Linked DNA regions of Persicobacter psychrovividus. The protein of the gene in region 2 binds, or shares a complex with, the protein of the main gene of each other region. Links are inferred from orthologs where the notes say so. Each region holds a gene or a part of one and is shown on either strand. Other genes may lie near its edges. The genes, in order: secY and secA.

What was found.
Region 1: the proteins of secA (region 2) and secY are in contact, whole or in part, in a crystal structure (PDB 3DIN), measured with the Thermotoga maritima proteins. The link is inferred for Persicobacter psychrovividus from one-to-one orthologs. Residues at the interface, in WP_004082002.1 of Thermotoga maritima: Glu261, Ala262, Arg263, Lys300, Ala301, Arg302, Thr303, Ile304, Ile305, Leu323, Tyr324, Asp325, Pro326, Val329, Ser330, Tyr333, Ile336, Lys340, Phe345, Val349, Glu363, Phe364, Tyr374, Ser375, Gly376, Gly377, Glu393, Ile395, Thr482, Ser483; in WP_004081795.1 of Thermotoga maritima: Glu108, Gly109, Glu110, Glu111, Ala236, Glu237, Arg238, Arg239, Ile240, Thr241, Ile242, Gln243, Tyr244, Ala245, Arg246, Arg247, Val248, Thr249, Gly250, Arg251, Arg252, Val253, Tyr254, Gly256, Ala257, Ser258, Thr259, Tyr260, Leu261, Pro262.

The regions. Positions count from the first base shown.
Region 1 is NZ_AP025292.1:2,779,495-2,788,053, forward strand. The notes cover bases 1-2,910. They hold secY (preprotein translocase subunit SecY), read right to left. Parts: upstream 2,159-2,910; coding sequence 842-2,158; downstream 1-841. Other genes in these bases: infA (translation initiation factor IF-1), read right to left, coding at 1-67; map (type I methionyl aminopeptidase), read right to left, coding at 69-842; rplO (50S ribosomal protein L15), read right to left, coding at 2,168-2,614; rpmD (50S ribosomal protein L30), read right to left, coding at 2,617-2,796; rpsE (30S ribosomal protein S5), read right to left, coding at 2,802-2,910. In the rest of the region: more of rpsE, read right to left, coding at 2,911-3,320; rplR (50S ribosomal protein L18), read right to left, coding at 3,325-3,681; rplF (50S ribosomal protein L6), read right to left, coding at 3,687-4,244; rpsH (30S ribosomal protein S8), read right to left, coding at 4,257-4,652; rpsN (30S ribosomal protein S14), read right to left, coding at 4,744-5,013; rplE (50S ribosomal protein L5), read right to left, coding at 5,023-5,574; rplX (50S ribosomal protein L24), read right to left, coding at 5,574-5,897; rplN (50S ribosomal protein L14), read right to left, coding at 5,917-6,285; rpsQ (30S ribosomal protein S17), read right to left, coding at 6,288-6,542; rpmC (50S ribosomal protein L29), read right to left, coding at 6,547-6,738; rplP (50S ribosomal protein L16), read right to left, coding at 6,744-7,166; rpsC (30S ribosomal protein S3), read right to left, coding at 7,194-7,919; rplV (50S ribosomal protein L22), read right to left, coding at 7,926-8,288; rpsS (30S ribosomal protein S19), read right to left, coding at 8,291-8,559. UniProt on the Escherichia coli protein: The central subunit of the protein translocation channel SecYEG. Consists of two halves formed by TMs 1-5 and 6-10.
Region 2 is NZ_AP025292.1:3,110,557-3,120,723, forward strand. Bases 2,159-6,026 are described here. They hold secA (preprotein translocase subunit SecA), read right to left. Parts: upstream 5,719-6,026; coding sequence 2,359-5,718; downstream 2,159-2,358. Other genes in these bases: AABK40_RS13415 (SPOR domain-containing protein), read right to left, coding at 2,159-2,160; dapF (diaminopimelate epimerase), read right to left, coding at 5,884-6,026. Also shown: mazG (nucleoside triphosphate pyrophosphohydrolase), read right to left, coding at 1-60; AABK40_RS13410 (M20 metallopeptidase family protein), read right to left, coding at 417-1,601; more of AABK40_RS13415, read right to left, coding at 1,618-2,158; more of dapF, read right to left, coding at 6,027-6,660; AABK40_RS13430 (DNA alkylation repair protein), read left to right, coding at 6,951-7,649; AABK40_RS13435 (DMT family transporter), read left to right, coding at 7,652-8,101; AABK40_RS13440 (ATP-dependent DNA helicase), read right to left, coding at 8,108-9,574; AABK40_RS13445 (GlsB/YeaQ/YmgE family stress response membrane protein), read left to right, coding at 9,855-10,103. UniProt on the Escherichia coli protein: Required for protein export, interacts with the SecYEG preprotein conducting channel.

The DNA.
Region 1 (8,559 bases), 330 kb from region 2 along the record:
GGAACATTGCGTTGGACAATGCCTCAACAATTGTACCGTCTTGTTCAATAGATGACTGTTTGGCCATGTTAAATTTTGATATGTTCTTCGATGTATTTGTGCGTAGTCAAGACTTCAGTCCGGTCGGCAAAAATAGCGATTGTATGTTCAAAATGTGCCGATGGTTTGTAATCAGTCGTGCGGATGGTCCAACCATCTGCCTCCTGCACAATATCCTTAGTCCCCAGATTGATCATAGGCTCAATAGCAATAACCATACCAGCCTTCAATTTCTTTCCTTTTCCACGACGTCCATAGTTCGGTACTTCAGGATCCTCATGAAGATTTCTCCCTACACCGTGTCCTACCAACTCACGAACAACGCCATAACCAAACTGCTCGGCATGCTGCTGTACAGCATAACCAATATCACCAGTAAATTTACCGACTTTAGCAGCCTCAATCCCTTTCCAAAGAGATTCTTTAGTTCGGCGAAGTAAATCCATCGATGCCTCTCCTACATCCCCAACAGGATACGAATAAGCACTATCTGAGTGAAAGCCTTTATAAAAGACCCCACAATCAACAGACACAATATCGCCCTCTTCAAGCACATACTTGGAGGGCATACCATGAACAACTTGTTCGTTTAAAGAAACACAAAGAGTAGATGGAAAACCATTGTACCCTTTAAAAGATGGTGAACCACCAGAATCTTTAATAAATTCAAATGCCAATTTATCTAATTCCAAAGTAGAAATCCCTGGTTTGATATGCTGTGCTACCAAACCATGGGCTCTACCGAGAATATCGGCACTTTCTTTTATAAGATTAATCTCTTCTTCAGTCTTAAGATAAATCATTAGGCAACTGCCACTTTATTAGCTCTACCCTTAATCTTACCAGACTTCATCAGGCCTTCGTAATGACGCATCAACAAATAAGATTCTACTTGCTGAAGAGTATCCAAAACTACACCTACCATAATCAAAAGACTCGTTCCACCGTAGAATTGGGCAAAAGAACCCTCAACACCAGCCATTCTTGCAAATGCAGGCATAATTGCTACGAGACCTAAGAAAATTGAACCAGGCAATGTGATCTTTGTCAAAATACTATCAATGTATTCTGAAGTTTGTGGACCAGGTTTTACCCCAGGGATAAATCCTCCATTACGTTTAAGATCATCAGAGATCTGATTTGGATTAATTGTAATCGCTGTGTAAAAGAAGGTAAATACAATGATCAATACAGCAAACAAAGTGTTGTACTGCCATGATGTGATATCTGCAAAAGTCGCTCCAATAGAAGCTGCTGTCTCATATTTATCTGCTAAAGACTGCGCAAGCAATGATGGTAAGAACATCAATGATTGAGCAAAAATGATAGGCATAACCCCTGCTGCATTCACTTTCAAAGGCAAATACTGACGCTGTCCACCGTAAGTGCGACCACCGACAACCTGCTTAGCATATTGAATCGGAATTTTACGTGTAGCTTGAGTAAGCATGACTACTGCCATAATGACAAAGAACAATGCTACCAACTCGATCACGAAAAACAACAAACCTGTTGATCCACGAGACAAAGCTTCCGCTACAATGGCTCCAGGTAAACGAGAAATGATTCCAATCATGATCAGCATAGAGATACCGTTTCCGACACCCTTATCCGTGATCTTTTCTCCTAACCACATACAGAACATAGTCCCTGCCACAAGAATAATCAATCCAGAGATTCTAAAGAACCACGGATTAATCAAAACTGCTTCTGCAGGGATAGTCGCGGTTACATAACCGAAACCTTGCGCTATTGTAATGATGATGGTCAATACCCGAGTAATCTGATTAATTTTATTTCTACCAGATTCACCATCATTTTGCATCTTCTGAAAATAGGGTACTGCTACCGTCAACAACTGCAACACAATGGATGCAGAAATATAAGGCATAATCCCCAATCCAAAAATGGATGCATTACTGAAGGCGCCACCTAAAAACGTGTTCAGGAGTCCAAATATACCACCTTCGTGGCTCGTTAATGCTGCAGGATCAACACCTGGCAACACAACAAAGGATCCTAAACGGAAAATGACCAACAAAATCAAGGTGTTGAGAATTCTTGTTCTCAACTCCTCGATGGAAAAAATATTTTGAATAGTAGAAATAAACTTCTTCATGATATATTATCAGATAACAGTTGCTGTCCCACCTGCCTTCTCGATTGCTTCAACAGCTGAAGCAGAGAATTTATTCGCAGAAACTTCCAATTTAGAAGTAACCGCGCCATTAGCAAGTACTTTTACCAAATCCGCTTTTCCGACGATACCGTTCTCACGCATCATTTCGATCGTGATAGCAGTAACACCAAGCTTGTCAGCCAAGGCTTGGATAGCGTCAAGATTAACAGGTTTGTAAATTACTCGATTTGGATTGGTAAATCCAAATTTAGGGACTCTTCTTTGCAAAGGCATTTGACCACCCTCGAAACCTACTTTCTGAGAATAACCAGATCTTGACTTTGCACCTTTGTGACCACGTGTAGAAGTACCACCTCTTGTAGACCCCTGACCACGACCGATACGTTTACCTTTTTTGGTAGAACCATCGGCTGGTTGTAATGTATGTAATTTCATAATTATACCTCAGCTACAGTAATCAAATGTTTTACTTTTTCGATCATCCCCGCAATTTGAGGAGTTTTCTCATGCTCAACGGTTCTATTGATTTTACCAAGACCCAAAGCCTTGATTGTCTCAACCTGACGTTTCGGACGGTTGATTGTACTACGAACCTGAGTTAAACGTACTTTAGCCATCTTTATTAACCGTTAAATACTTTAGAAACACTTACTCCTCTTTGCTCAGCAACTTGCTGTGGAGTTCTCATTTTAGCCAAAGCATCGAATGTTGCTTTAACTGCGTTATGTGGGTTTGATGAACCTTTAGACTTACCAAGTACGTTATGTACACCAGCAGCCTCCAATACAGCACGCATCGCACCACCTGCAATTACCCCAGTACCCTGAGATGCAGGCTTCATCAATACGTAACCACCACCAAATTTACCAGTAGCTTCATGAGGGATAGTACCGTTGAATACAGGAACTTTCACCAAGTTCTTCTTTGCATCTTCGATACCTTTAGTAATGGCATCAGTCACCTCGTTGGCTTTACCCAAACCATGACCTACAACACCGTTTCCGTCTCCCACTACCACAATAGCGGAAAAACTAAAACGACGTCCACCTTTAACTACCTTCGCTACACGATTGATAGCAACAACTTTTTCTTTAAGGTCAAGCTCGCTTGCCTTAACGCTTTTTACAGTTTTATTGGACATTTGCTTAGAATTTTAATCCGCCATTTCTGGCACCTTCAGCCAATGCTTTAACTTTACCGTGGTATTGGTAACCACTACGGTCAAAAACAACCTCAGTAATTGAGTTTGCAACCGCTTTTTCAGCTAATTTAGCACCAACTTTTTCAGAAATTTCAATATTACAATTTTTACGGGCACCGAATTCTACAGAAGTAGCAGAAGCCAATGTAACACCGTTAATATCGTCAATCAATTGCGCTGAGATGGCTGTGTTACTTTTGTACACTGAAAGACGCGGACGTTGAGCTGTTCCTGAGATCTTTCTGCGGATTCCGCGACGGATTCTCAGTCTTCTCGCGATTTTTTCGTTCTTAATTGCCATAACTATTATTTTTTAGCAGCTGTTTTACCCGCTTTTCTTCTAATATATTGACCTTCCTCACGGATACCTTTTCCTTTGTAAGGCTCAACTGGACGAAGAGACTTGATTTTTGCGGTAACTTGACCCAACAATTGCTTGTCAGCAGACTCCAAAGTAATCACTGGGCTCTTACCTTTTTGAGTTTCTGCTTTAACTTCTACCTCTGCTGGTACGCCAAAGTAAATGCTGTGTGAGTAACCTAAGTTTAATTCCAACGTTTTTCCTTGTGATACGGCTTTGTAACCTACACCAACAAGCTCTAACGTTTTCTTAAAACCCTCTGAAACTCCAATAACCATGTTATTAACAAGAGAACGGTATAAACCGTGCATCGCCTTGTGTCTCTTTTGGTCGGTAGGGCGTGACAAAGTCACAATATTTTCGTTGATCTCTACAGTGATGTCACGATCGATATCTTGCGACAAAGTTCCTTTAGAACCTTTAACTGTAACAACGTTTTCAGCATTTACTTCTACGCTTACACCCGCAGGAATAGTAATTGGCTTCTTTCCTATTCTCGACATTGTAATATTAAATTAGTAGATGTAACATAAAACCTCACCACCAATATTTAGTGCGCGAGCTTCTTTGTTACTAATAATTCCTTTGTTTGTGGACAAAATGGCAATTCCAAGGCCATTCAATACACGAGGTAATTCGGTATTCTTCGCATATTTTCGGAGGCCTGGCTTAGAAACACGGATCAATTTTTCCATTGCCGGTTTCTTTGTAACAGGGTGATACTTCAATGCTACTTTAACAGTGCCTTGAGGTCCGTCCTCTACGAATTTATACGACTGAATATACCCTTGGTCAAACAACACCTTCGTCATGTTTTTCTTGACGTTAGATGCTGGGATTTCAACAACGCGGTGTCCCGCTTTCTGAGCGTTACGCAAACGTGTTAAAAAATCTGCTATTGGATCAGTCATGATAAATATTTATTGATATGATAAGCAATACCCTGCTAATTTTAGCAGGGCTTGCAAAGTTAATAATTAAATCTTACTTCTCAAAGGTAACTTACCATGAAGCTTTTGTAACACCAGGAATCAAACCTGCTGAAGCCATCTCACGGAAAGTAACACGGTTGATACCGAACTTACGCATATAACCTTTTGGACGACCAGTCAATTTACAACGGTTGTGCAAACGAACTGGAGATGCGTTGCGAGGCAACTTATCCAAACCGATATAATCGCCAGCTTCTTTCAAAGCTTTGCGTTTCTCAGCGTATTTCGCGACCATTTTCTCGCGCTTGCGACCACGCGCTTTTACTGCTTCTCTAGCCATTGTATCTTATTATTTTTTGTTAGCAAAAGGCATACCGAAAGCTTTCAATAATTCTAAGCTTTCTTCGTCAGTCTCAGCAGAAGTAACAAAAGTGATATCCATACCAGAGATTTTATTTACCTTTTCGATAGAAATCTCAGGAAAGATGATCTGCTCTTTTACACCCAAAGTGTAGTTACCACGGCCATCAAAACCTTTAGCAGAAACTCCACGGAAATCACGAACTGCAGGCAATGCGATCGTCAAAAGACGGTCCATGAATTCATACATTTTGTCTCCACGCAAGGTAACGCGCGCACCGATCGGCATTTCTTCTCTCAACTTAAAGTTGGAGATAGAATTTTTAGCCTTGGTAGGAACAGCTTTCTGACCAGCAATAGTAGTCATCTCTTCCACACCTTGATCGATCAATTTTTTATCGGAAACTGCTTCCCCGATACCTTTATTGATACAGATTTTTGTCACTGCTGGAATTTGCATTACAGATTTGTAACCAAATTTTTCTTTTAAAGCACCAGCAATTTCGTTCTGATATTTTTCTTTAAGTCTTGGAGCTGCCATTACTTAATTTCCTCCCCTGATTTTTTGGCGTAACGCACGATTTTACCATCAACTACTTTACGTCCAACGCGACTTGTTTCGCCTTTAGCAGGATCAACAAATGCTACGTTAGAAATATGAATAGGAGCCTCGACTTTCTCGATACCGCCATTAGGGTTAGCTGCAGAAGGTTTAACATGCTTAGTTACAATATTAACCCCCTCTACTAACACGCGGTTAGTTGCTGTGATCACCTCTTGTACGAGTCCAGTTTTACCTTTATCGTTACCGGCGATCACCTTAACTGTATCTCCTTTACGGATTTTAATTTTTACTTTAGTCATGATCTTTTCCTTTAAAATATTAAAGTACTTCCGGTGCCAAGGAAACAATCTTCATGAATTGCTTCTCACGTAATTCACGGGCAACAGGGCCGAAGATACGTGTTCCTCTTGGTTCATCATTAGCACCTAACAATACAGCAGCATTGTCTTCGAAACGGATATAAGAACCATCTTTACGACGGATTTCTTTTTTCGTACGAACAACAACCGCCTTTGATACGGTACCTTTTTTCAAGTTGCTGGATGAAAGGGCTGACTTTACAGTGACAACGATTTTGTCACCGATAGAAGCGTAACGTTTCCCAGTTCCACCCAAAACACGGATACAAAGTACTTCTTTAGCACCTGAGTTATCCGCTACGTTTAGACGACTTTCTTGTTGGATCATAATTACTTCGCTCTTTCAATGATTTCTACCAATCTCCAGCGCTTGTTGCGAGACAATGGACGTGTCTCAGCAATGCGTACAGTATCACCGATACCACCTTCATTATTCTCGTCGTGTGACATGAATTTAGAAGTTTTAGTAACGAATTTACCGTAAATCGGGTGCTTTACTCGACGGGTTACCTCAACAGTGATGGACTTGTCCATTTTGTTGCTGGCGATAACACCGATACGTTCTTTTCTTAAGTTTCTTTCCATGATCTTACTTAGCTTCAAGTTGACGTAATGCGGTTTCAAACCTAGCGATCATTCGACGACTAACACGAATTTTCATCGGATTCTCAATCGGCGAAATTGCGTGCGCAAACTGCATTTTTTGCAAGTTTTCCTTTTCAGCAGTGATCTTTTGGATCAACTCTTCCTTGCTTAGTTGTGCGATTTCAGAATTTTTCATAACTCTTATGCTTCAACGTAATCTCTACGTACAACAAATTTAGTTTTAACAGGCAATTTCTGTGCCGCTAGACGCATTGACTCTTGAGCCAAGGCTAAAGGTACACCTGTTGATTCAAATAAGATGGTTCCTGGCTTGATACAAGCTACCCAGTATTCTGGGGCACCCTTACCCTTACCCATACGAACCTCTGCAGGTTTCTTAGTGATAGGTTTGTCAGGGAAGATACGGATCCATACTTTACCTTCACGTTTCATTGCACGTGTAACCGCAATACGAGCTGCCTCAATCTGACGGCTGGTGATCCAACCTGCCTCAAGAGACTTGATACCGAAGCTACCAAAGGCAATCTCATGGCCTCTTCCAGCAAGACCTTTAACTCGGCCTTTCTGAACTTTTCTATGTTTTACTCTTCTCGGTTGTAACATTTTAAAGCTGTTTTACTTTCTTAGCGATTACTTTCTTCTACGACGACCGCCTTGTTGGTTGTTATTACCATCTTTACGACGACGACCACGACGATCATTATCAGTAGTTGGAGTCAAGTCACGCTTACCGTAAACTTCACCTTTGAAGATCCAAACTTTGATACCGATTTTACCGTAGATTGTATCCGATTCGCAGATAGCGTAATCGATGTCTGCACGCAATGTATGCAATGGAATACGTCCTTCTTTGTACATTTCGGTACGTGCCATTTCAGCACCACCCAAACGACCAGACAATTTCACTTTAATACCTTGAGCACCTACACGCATTGCAGAAGCAATTGCTTGCTTCATAGCACGACGATACGAGATACGCGCACGTAGTTGTTGAGCGATAGACTCCCCGATCAATTTAGCTTCCAATTCAGGACGCTTGATCTCGAAGATGTTGATTTGCACATCCTTAGATGTCAATTTTTTCAACTCTTCTTTAATTCTATCAACTTCCGCGCCACCTTTACCAATTACTACACCTGGACGGGCAGTATGGATAGTTAAAGTGATGCGCTTTAATGTACGCTCAATCACGATACGGCTGATTCCACCTTTAGGAATACGAGCCAATACATATTTTCTGATTTTTTGATCTTCGATCAATTTGTCAGAAAAATCACGAGAGTTAGCATACCAGTTTGATTCCCAGCCTCGAACGATACCTAAACGCAGGCCTATTGGATTAACTTTCTGTCCCATAATTGATTAATTCTTTTCAGTTTTGGTTGACAATGAATCCACAACAAGCGTAACGTGATTCGAACGCTTACGAATACGGTGAGCTCGTCCTTGAGGTGCTGGACGCAAACGCTTCAACATACGTGCACTATCAACGAAAATTTCGCTAACTACCAGGTTTGCAGTTTCAAGGCTTTCACCTTCATTTGCATTCTCCCAGTTAGCAATCGCTGAAAGCAACAACTTCTCTAGACGATTCGAAGAATGTCTAGGGTCGAATTTCAAAATATTTAATGCTGTGTCCACGCGCTGACCGCGGATCATATCTGCTACCAAACGCATTTTGCGCGGCGAGGTCGGACAGTTTCTTAGTCTTGCAACAGCTTTCATAATTATCTCTTGCCCTTGTCTTTTTTATTAATATGACCCTTATAAGTACGAGTTGGTGCGAATTCGCCCATCTTGTGACCTACCATGTTTTCTGTAACATAAACTGGAATAAATTTATTTCCATTATGTACAGCGAATGTGTGTCCTACGAATTCTGGAGAAATCATAGAACGACGAGACCATGTTTTGATCACAGTCTTTTTACCACCTTCGTTCATGGCGTCCACTTTCTTTGTTAAGCGGAAGTCAATATAAGGTCCTTTTTTAAGTG
Region 2 (10,167 bases):
ATCAAAAGCGGCTAATTTCTCCGCTCTTTTGGTATCTTTTGGAGGATCTATTTTCGGCATGGTATTTCTTTTTTTCTGCAAATAACAAAGGGTTGAACAGAAAACAAAAATGCCTTCCGAATGATTTCAGAAGGCAGCTTATGTGTTGTTCGATTGGTCTTTATTTTTTTGGCCGTGATTACCTTGATTTACAGGATTTCCGTGATTTTGATTTTCCTGTAAAGGCATAATTCATTATGTCTCACGTAACAATTTGAATATAAGGGTCATTATTAGGATCAGCATTGTGTTAGACGTTAAAAATAACGTCTCTACAGCATCTTAATGACATTGGATCAGCCCCTACAGCGATTAAATTTTGTCAAATATCAGTTAAAATAAATCATGGTAATCATGGTCTATAACACCTCCCAAAATCAACCTTGTAATTCTTTAAATGCCATAAACGCCATCAGTCCCGATCCGATTTCCAAAGCATCATGATCAATATCGAAAGTAGGCGTATGAACGGCCGAAGTGATTCCCTTGGCTTCATTCCTTGTTCCTAATCGATAAAAACAGGCTTTCATTTCTTGGGTGTAATAAGAAAAATCTTCGGCACCCAACCAAATATCCAAATCAACGACATTCTCTTCACCTAAATATTCCTCTGCCACGGCACGGTTGCGCAAGGTCAGGGCTTCATCATTTTCCAGATAAGGGTAGCCTTTGCGAATATCGAAATCTACCGTTCCGCCCATGCCTTCTACAATCCCTTTGGCCATTTTCACGATTCGCTCATGTGCCTCGGCGCGCCATGGCTCATTCATGGTTCTGAAGGTTCCTTTGATCTTGACTTCATCAGGAATAATATTGGTTGCGCCAAAAGCACGAATATCCCCGAAGGAAAGTACACAGGGGATTTTTGGTGGCGCAAAACGACTGACAATTTGCTGCAAGGAGACGATCATGTTGGCCGCAATCACAATAGGGTCAATATTGTTTTCAGGCAAGGCCGCATGTCCGCCTTTTCCACGAACGGTGATATAAATTTCATCACATGAAGCCATGTACATCCCTGGGCGGAAACCTACTTTCCCGACAGGAATAAAAGGCATCACGTGCTGCCCGATGATGGCTTCAGGCTTGGGATTTTCCAGTGCGCCATCTTTGATCATCAACGAAGCACCACCAGGAAGCTGCTCTTCACCAGGCTGAAATACCAGCTTGACAGTCCCTTCGAACTGATCTTTAACCTGGTTCAGTATATAGGCCGCCCCCAACAAAGAGGCCGTGTGTGCATCGTGCCCACAGGCGTGCATCACCCCATCATTTTGTGATTTGTACGGTTGATCATTCTCTTCAACAATTGGCAGGGCATCAAGATCAGCACGTAAAGCGATAACTTTTTTCGTGGGATTCTTGCCTTCAATCAGTGCCACCAATCCTGTTTCGGCCTTGGTTTCCTGCCGCGTGATTCCCATGGCGGTGAGCTGATCAGCAACATACTTTACGGTATGGTGTTCCTGAAAAGATAATTCTGGGTGCTGATGCAGGTATTGTCGGTAATCGATCACCTGCTGCTTTATTTCTTTGGCTAATTGCTGAATGGTTGATTTCATGACTGATAAATTATGGCTAATCCTGTGTCGTCTCTGCTGGGGATTGATCTCCCAGTTTCACTTTGAAAGGAATAATGATCGCACGTCCGAAATTACTCTTGGCTTTTTTGTAAAGTCCGTAAGCATCGACACGGCTGTAATACTCCCCAATACGCACCCGATAGGTCGGCTGTACATAAGTTACCTTTGGCTTGGCTTCAGGGAGCAGTTCATAAACCTCCGATTTAATTTCGTTGGCACGGTCGCGGCTTGTTCCTGAATATACCTGAATGGTGTATTTGGTGGCATAACTGCCTGCATTTGCGGCTGCAAAATCCTGCAATTGCTCATCTACTCCTGTAGTGATTGCTGATGACTCAGAAAAATCCTGTTCTTTTGTTAACTGATTTTCTTTTTGCTGTTCGGCCTGTTTCGCTTCTTGCTGCGCTTTAAGCTGAACAAAATCTTCTCGGTTCGTCGAAATATCTTCTTGATAATTGGTGGTGGTGGTCTTCGCTACTTTCGGAGAACACGCCGTTGCCAGCAAGAACATGCCAAACAGGACATAGATATTTTTCATAGTAATGGGTTTATTTAAATTTCGGTTTTGCCTATTGGCGCTCAATTTACAAAATTTTAGCCATTGTTTAATATATCGTCTGTTGGGCAGGCAGCTCTATTACTGACCTTTGTTGATGGACATTTTCGACCCAACAAAAATGGGGTTACGATCCTAAGAACGCAACCCCATTATATTTATTAAACAAAAAGGTTCAAATTAGTCAATCAACACACATTTGTTGGCTGCCAAATCGTTTTCTACCTTCTTGAATTTTACATTCTCTTTTACAGAACCGTCATTGTAACGTACCGATACCAAATCGTTTCGGCCATGCGTAACCTCTTTACGGATCGGCATTGTTTTCTCCTTTGGTGCTTCAGGAGCCTCAGGGCGAGGGGTGTCCTGGCTCAAAGCAGAACCTGTTTCCGCTTTAGAAGTGTTATATTCTTGCTTTGGGCGCTCTTCTCTCGCTTCCTGCACCTTTTCTGGCTCAGCAATTGGAATAGAGGCTTTCATCAAGAATGAGATCGCTTCGTTGTTTACTTCAGAAAGGAACTTCTTGAATAGTTCAAAAGCTTCAAACTTGTAGATCATCAAAGGATCTTTTTGCTCATAAGCGGCATTCTGTACCGATTGCTTCAGGTCATCCATCTCACGCAAGTGTTCTTTCCACTTGTTATCGATAATGGCCAAAGCAGCACTTTTCTCCATATCGGTCATCAATGTTTTACCACGATCTTCGATATTTTTCGACAAGTTGGTTACAATGCCGAGTTGCTTTTTACCATCCGTGAATGGTACCATGATATTTTCAACCATCGCGCCACGTTCCGCATTTACATGCTCCAATACAGGCATTGCACGCTCACCGATGATTTCATTTTTCTTTTTATACTGATCGTAAGCCTCATCAAACAGCTCATTGGCGATATCATCCACAGAGCTTGCATTGAATTTGTCTTCAGCAATATGGTAATCCACACCCAAAGTGTTCAGTACCTCCAATTTGAAGCCATCCAAATCCAACGACTCTTTGTAAGCAATCACGATCGTTTCTACCACATCATAAAGCTGGTTCATGATATCGATCGACAAACGCTCACCGAATAGGGCATTGCGACGACGATCGTAGATTACTTCACGTTGCTGGTTCATCACATCATCATATTCCAGCAAACGCTTACGAATACCGAAGTTGTTTTCTTCCACCTTGCGCTGTGCACGTTCGATAGACTTGGTAATCATAGAGTGCTGAATTACTTCGCCCTCTTCCAAGCCCATACGGTCCATTACCTTGGCGATACGCTCAGAACCGAACATACGCATCAGGCTATCTTCAAGAGATACAAAGAACTGCGAAGAACCGACATCTCCCTGACGACCTGCACGACCACGCAACTGGCGATCGACACGACGTGACTCATGGCGTTCAGTACCGATAATGGCCAAACCACCTGCTGCTTTCGACTCAGGGGTAAGTTTAATATCCGTACCACGACCTGCCATGTTGGTAGCGATGGTTACCATTCCTGGCTGCCCTGCCTGTGCTACAACCTCTGCTTCACGCGAGTGCTGCTTGGCATTCAGTACCTGATGAGGAATTTGTTGCATACTCAGCATACGCGACAGTAATTCCGACATATCTACTGATGTTGTACCGACCAATACTGGACGGCCAGCTTCACGCAACTGAATCACCTCTTCGGCTACTGCGCGGAATTTCTCACGGATTGTTTTGAAGACTTTATCTTCGTGATCCTGACGCTGAATTGGGCGGTTGGTAGGAATAACCACTACATCCAATTCATAGATATCCCAAAGCTCGCCTGCTTCCGTCTCTGCGGTACCCGTCATACCACCTAATTTGTGGTACATACGGAAGTAGTTCTGAAGCGTAATGGTAGCATAAGTTTGTGTGGCATCTTCTACCTTCACATTTTCTTTGGCTTCCAGTGCCTGGTGCAAACCATCAGAGTAACGGCGCCCGTCCATTACACGACCTGTTTGCTCATCGACGATTTTCACTTTACCGTCGTCAAGGATATACTCCGTATCTTTTTCGAACAATGAGTACGCTTTCAAAAGCTGATTCACCGAGTGAATACGTTCTGCTTTTACGGCGTAATCCTGTAACAGCTGCTCTTTCTTAACGATTTTATCTTCATCAGAAACCGCCTCGTCGTTTTCGAGGTTGGCAATTTCCACCCCAATATCTGGCAAGATAAAGAATTGAGGATCCTCACCTTTACCCGTAATATGGTCGATCCCTTTTTCTGTAAGGTCTACCGAGTTTTGTTTTTCATCAATTACAAACAACAATGGCTCATCTGCCTTCGGCATTTCGCGGTTGTTGTCCGCCATATAATAGTTTTCTGTCTTTTGCAGGATCTGGCGAATACCGTCCTCAGACAAATATTTAATCAATGGTTTGTATTTCGGGAATGCGCGGTAAGCACGGAACAGGGCTGTTCCTCCCTCATCACTTTTAGGGTCTTCGGAAATCAAACGTTTGGCGTCGGTCAGGAACCCTTGCGCCAATTTCTTCTGGTCTCCTACCAGCGACTCAATTCTTGGCTTCAGCATATGGAATTCATGCTGATCGCCTTTAGGTACAGGACCCGAGATAATCAATGGGGTACGGGCATCATCAATCAATACCGAATCGACCTCATCGACCATGGCATAGTGGTGCTTGCGCTGTACCAGCTCATCGGTTCCACGTGCCATATTGTCACGAAGGTAATCAAAACCGAATTCGTTGTTGGTACCGTAAGTGATGTCTGCACGGTAGGCGTTACGGCGCTCCTCAGAGTTTGCCGGCCACTTATCGATACAGTCGATGTCCAATCCGTGGAACTGGAACAAAGGCGCCATCCATTCGGAGTCACGTTTAGCCAAATAATCATTGACCGTTACCACGTGAACACCACGGCGAGCCAAAGCATTCAGGAAGGCTGGAAGTGTTGCCACCAACGTTTTACCTTCACCGGTAGCCATCTCACCGATTTTACCTTGGTGAAGGACCACACCACCAATCAACTGCACATCGTAATGTACCATTTCCCATGTTAGCAAATGCCCTCCGGCAGTCCAGGAGTTATGCCAAACCGCCGTTTCCCCTTCAATGGAAACGCAGTCGCTTTTTGCTGAAATCGTTCTGTCATGAACATTGGCGGAAACGCGCAGTTCTTTTTGATCTTTCAAACGGCGCGCCGTTTCTTTCATGATCGCAAAGGCCTGAGGGAGGATGTTGTTCAGTACCACCTCAAGTTCTTCATTGCGTTGGTCATCCAACTTATCAATTTTAGCGTACAGTGCTTCTTTTTCAAAAACGTCTGTTTCCGTAGCATCTGCTTTTGATTTCAACGCTTCGATTTCCTGATCGAGGTGTTTGAGTTCCTCTTGAATTTGCGCCATTAAACCCGCTGATGCCTTACGCAAGTCATCGTCAGTGATGGAGCTCAGTTTATCGAATTCTTCGTTAATTTGCTTAACGATCGGCAAGATTACCTTAATGTCTCGATCGGATTTGGTTCCGAACAGCTTGGCAAAGCCTTTGGTTATTTTATCTAACATGGCGAATTTTATTTGCAAATATCAATCTGCAGTGTGTTCAGTCTGCCTTCATGAATTTTCAGGAGTGTCACACTTATTATCAAAGGTAAATGAAATATGAAAAACTAATAACAAAAACGATCGACAATTGTACGCTGTTTTTGTCAAAAAGCCTTCAATTCATCTTTATATATTTATTTTTCCACTGAAGACCTGCTCTGCAGGGCCTGTCAGGAAGATATTCTGGAAGCCTTCCGAGCTGTTTTTCTCAAAACTAACCTCCAACAGCCCTCCAAGGGTTTTAATTTTTACGGGGCTTTCCATCTCATTGAGTGAGCAGGCAAGTGCACAGGCGGTAACTCCTGTTCCACAAGAGAGGGTTTCATCTTCTACCCCCCTTTCGTAGGTACGAACAAAGATGGACTGTGCTTCAAGCTGTTGCACAAAATTAACGTTTGTACCTTCCGCCTTAAAACGCTCATTATAACGAATAGCACGGCCGGCATCGAAAACCTCTGTGGCCTCCACTTTATCGACAAACTGCACATAATGCGGAGAGCCTGTATTGATGAAGAAATCCTCACCGATACGTTCTGTTGTTGTAACATCTGGCATTTTCAGGCGAATCACGGCTGGCGTAATTTCAGCGTACAGTCCGCCATCGATGGTCAGAAAGTGGGTACTTTTGCTCACGATACCCAAAAATTCAGCAAAGCGAACAGCGCAACGGCTTCCGTTGCCACAAAGGCTTTTACTTCCGTCTGAATTGAAATAGACCATTTCGAAGTCATAATCAGGGTGCTCCTGAATCAGGATCAATCCGTCGGCACCAATGCCAAACTTGCGGTCGCACAACCGCTGAACAGAAGGGATATCATTGGGGTCGATCACTTGCTGGCGATTATCCACCATCACAAAGTCATTACCTGTTCCCTGATATTTATAAAAATCTACTGTTGTCATTTCTGATAAACAAACTAAAATATTGGAAGGTCAAATAGAGTAAATGCCCATGGTTGCATCGTCCGATATCCAGCTATTGGACTTGATTCAACAAATTACAGACCACTCGAAACTACTGCCTTATCTGCAAAGATGATACAAAGCAACCGAAATATGACAAAAAGGCAGTCGTAAATGCTGAATTCCCATAGAATTTTAATTGAAATAAAATATAAATGTATAAAACATCAAAAGACATAGATCATGCTTCTTCGTAGATTGCGGAGAATCAGCTTATAACTTGTGCATTAATGAAAAACCATGACGCAATAGAAGAGTACTTTATGCCATTTCGGTCGGGATTAATCGCTTTGGCAGATCCGGTACAGGCCGAAAAAATGGCCAAGTATATGCAGGGGCATTTTGAGTTTTACGGATTGCCCTCGCCTGTGCGGAAAGCTTTGCAAAAGCAATTTTTGCTGGAGGCCGGTTTTCCCAAGCCCGAAGACGACGCTGCGATACTGACCTACCTTTGGCAACAACCGGAAAGAGAATGGCAGTATTTTGGTTTGGATATGATGCTGCGGATGAAAAAGCGGTGGGCGGCCGGATTTATCGATCAACTTTATTGGATGATTACCCATAAGTCGTGGTGGGACACCGTAGACCATCTGGCATCACATGGGTTGGGCGCGCAATGGAGCCGTTTTCCTGAACAGCAAAAACAGCAGCTGCCACAGTGGGTTGAGGATTCCAACCTTTGGGTCAGGCGGGCCACCATCCTGTTTCAGCTGAAATACAAAAAGGCCATCGACCTGGACTTGCAGGCCGATATCCTGCGCAAAAACCTGGGCAGTAGCTCATTCTTTATTAATAAAGCAATAGGCTGGTCGTTGCGGGAAATTTCAAAAACAAATCACGAATGGGTGCTTCAATTTATAGAACAAACACCAGGCTTATCGCCTTTGTCTAAAAGAGAAGCCCTGAAGTGGTGGAATAAACATAACTGAATATGAATTTGATCTATTATATCGTCGCCGTACTTATTGGAGCCATTGCTTCTATTCAAGTGGGTGTAAACAGTTCGCTGAAACTGACTACCGGCAATGCCCTCTATGCCACCTTTACCAACTTTACGGTAGGCTGGATTGCCGTTTTTATTTTGGTACTGATTGAATCCAAAGGAAACCTGGGAATGGTTTTCGGTACCATTCTTTCTGCGGACAAATGGAAGCTCGTTGGTGGATTGCTCGGCGCTTCGTTTGTTACAAGCCTTGTGATCATCGCCCCAAAAATTGGCATGACCTCCACACTTACCCTCGTTATTGCAGGGCAGATTATTTTAGCGATGATCCTCGATCATTTCGGCTGGCTCGGTATGCACCAGCAACCCATCAGCTGGATGAAGATCATTGGTGTGATGATTATGGTTGTGGGCGTTTATATTGTACAAACAAATTAAACGGACTTACTGAAGGACCAGCAAATGCCCTTTAGCACGCGTTACGGCGGTGTATCGCCACCGCATAATATCTTGCACCTCTTGCATATAGGTGGAGCCCTGAAAGTCCACAAAGACGAATTCCCATTCGCCCCCCTGGGCTTTGTGCCCTGTAATGGCATAGCCATATTTGAGCCTGAGGGCATTGAAATAGGGGTCTTCGGCAAGCATTTCATTGAATTTTTTTGTTCCCGGTTTGAGTTTCGGGTGACGATTTCTAAAGTACTGATATAGCGCTTTACGTTCATTGGAAGTGATGTCGCGATGGGGGCTATTGAGTAAACTTTCCATCATTTTACATTCAATTTCCACCTTATCACCATCGTTATCCTGCACCTCAATCACCACATCCCTGAACTGTAAGGGGACTTTTTCCTTGCTCCATTGCTTGGATTTGGCCTCATAGACATCAACCATTACGGGATCAATGGGAAATTCCGTTTCATCCTCAATGGACAATACCGTTGCAAAATCCCCGTTGAGCAGCTCCACCTCATGCGAATAATTATTGGAGGAAAACATCAGTCGGTCACCAACTTGCAGTTCGGTAGCGCCAGGAAATAACCGTTGTCTTATCTGCTGATTATAATGCATCGCTAAGCGATTCGAAAAAGTCACCACAATGACCTCTTCAAGGCCTGCTTTATTGACCGCCCGTTCAAAATATTCCACAAGTCGTTCTTTTCGTGCGCGGTGAATATCCGCCTTATCGAAATTAAAATAAGGCATTGGCTGATCTTTCAGCATTGAATTCCGCAGATTGGTGGCATATTCAAGGATTCCGCTGTCTTTACCCTGCCGCACCACCTCTGTCAGCTGAAAACTCTCGCAGTTGAGGTCGTATTTCTCCTTCAGGTAATCCTCCACCAAGGCATAAGAAATCCCTGCGCCCACAGGCGGCAACTGCCCGGGATCGCCCACAAAAAGGATTTTTCGGCGACATTTAGCTTCTTCAGGACTCTGATGTGCGAATTTCACCAGATCTTTCAGTAAACTCCCTGAACCAAACTGATACATCTCGCCTTCAGAAGGCAAATCATTGACCATCGAGGCTTCATCAACAATATAAATCGCATTACCCACATCGTCATTAAAGCGGATCTTATAATGATACTTCACATTGCCCAGTCGCTTGTTCTTTTTTCCGCCTCGCTGTTCCTCCATTTCTGAGAAAGAGTAAATCGATTTATGAATCGTGTAGGCAGATTGCTTGGCTTTGGAGCTGAGCACCTTGGAGGCCCGGCCAGTGGGGGCCATCAGTCGATACTCCCGTTCCTGATCGTCCAGCCACTCGAGCAAATGTTGTACTAAAAAGGTTTTCCCTGTTCCAGCATATCCGCGCAAAATCATGACATCAACATTTTTTGACTTCACAAATGCTTTGAATTTATCAAAGAATTCCCCTTGTCCCGCCGTTAATGTCAATGTTTTCATAATGCTTTGTTTTGTGGATAAGCTGATCAATTAATTTATTTTTCCTCCTTGAATTTCCGAAAATTCAAAGATAGGGGATGTTGTGTTGATAAGTAATGTTTATTGCTATTTTCAAAAGGGCGAAAATCAAAACAAGCAGGCGGCTTATCCACTGCCGGATAAGTTACCCACTTCATTATCAACATATCCACAATCATTATAAATATCTAATAATTGTATTATTTTCAAAAACCTTCTACCTACTCAGGAGTATTACAGGAGAACCAAATATATAAATATCATGGGAATACTTAGTTGGATTATTTTCGGACTAATTGCAGGGATCCTTGCTAAAGTTATTATGCCGGGTGCCGATCCAGGAGGATTCATCGTTACCATCATCATTGGAATTGTAGGCGCAGTGGTAGGTGGTTTTATTGGTTCATTACTTGGCTTTGGTGGGGTAGATGGTTTCAATATTGGTTCTTTCCTCATTGCTATATTTGGAGGGATCGTCGTTCTGTTCATTTATCGAAAAGTACGAGCCTGACCCCAGTAAAAAGCATAAAAAAACCAACTGTTCCACGTAGTTTCACGATCAGTTGGTTTTTTTT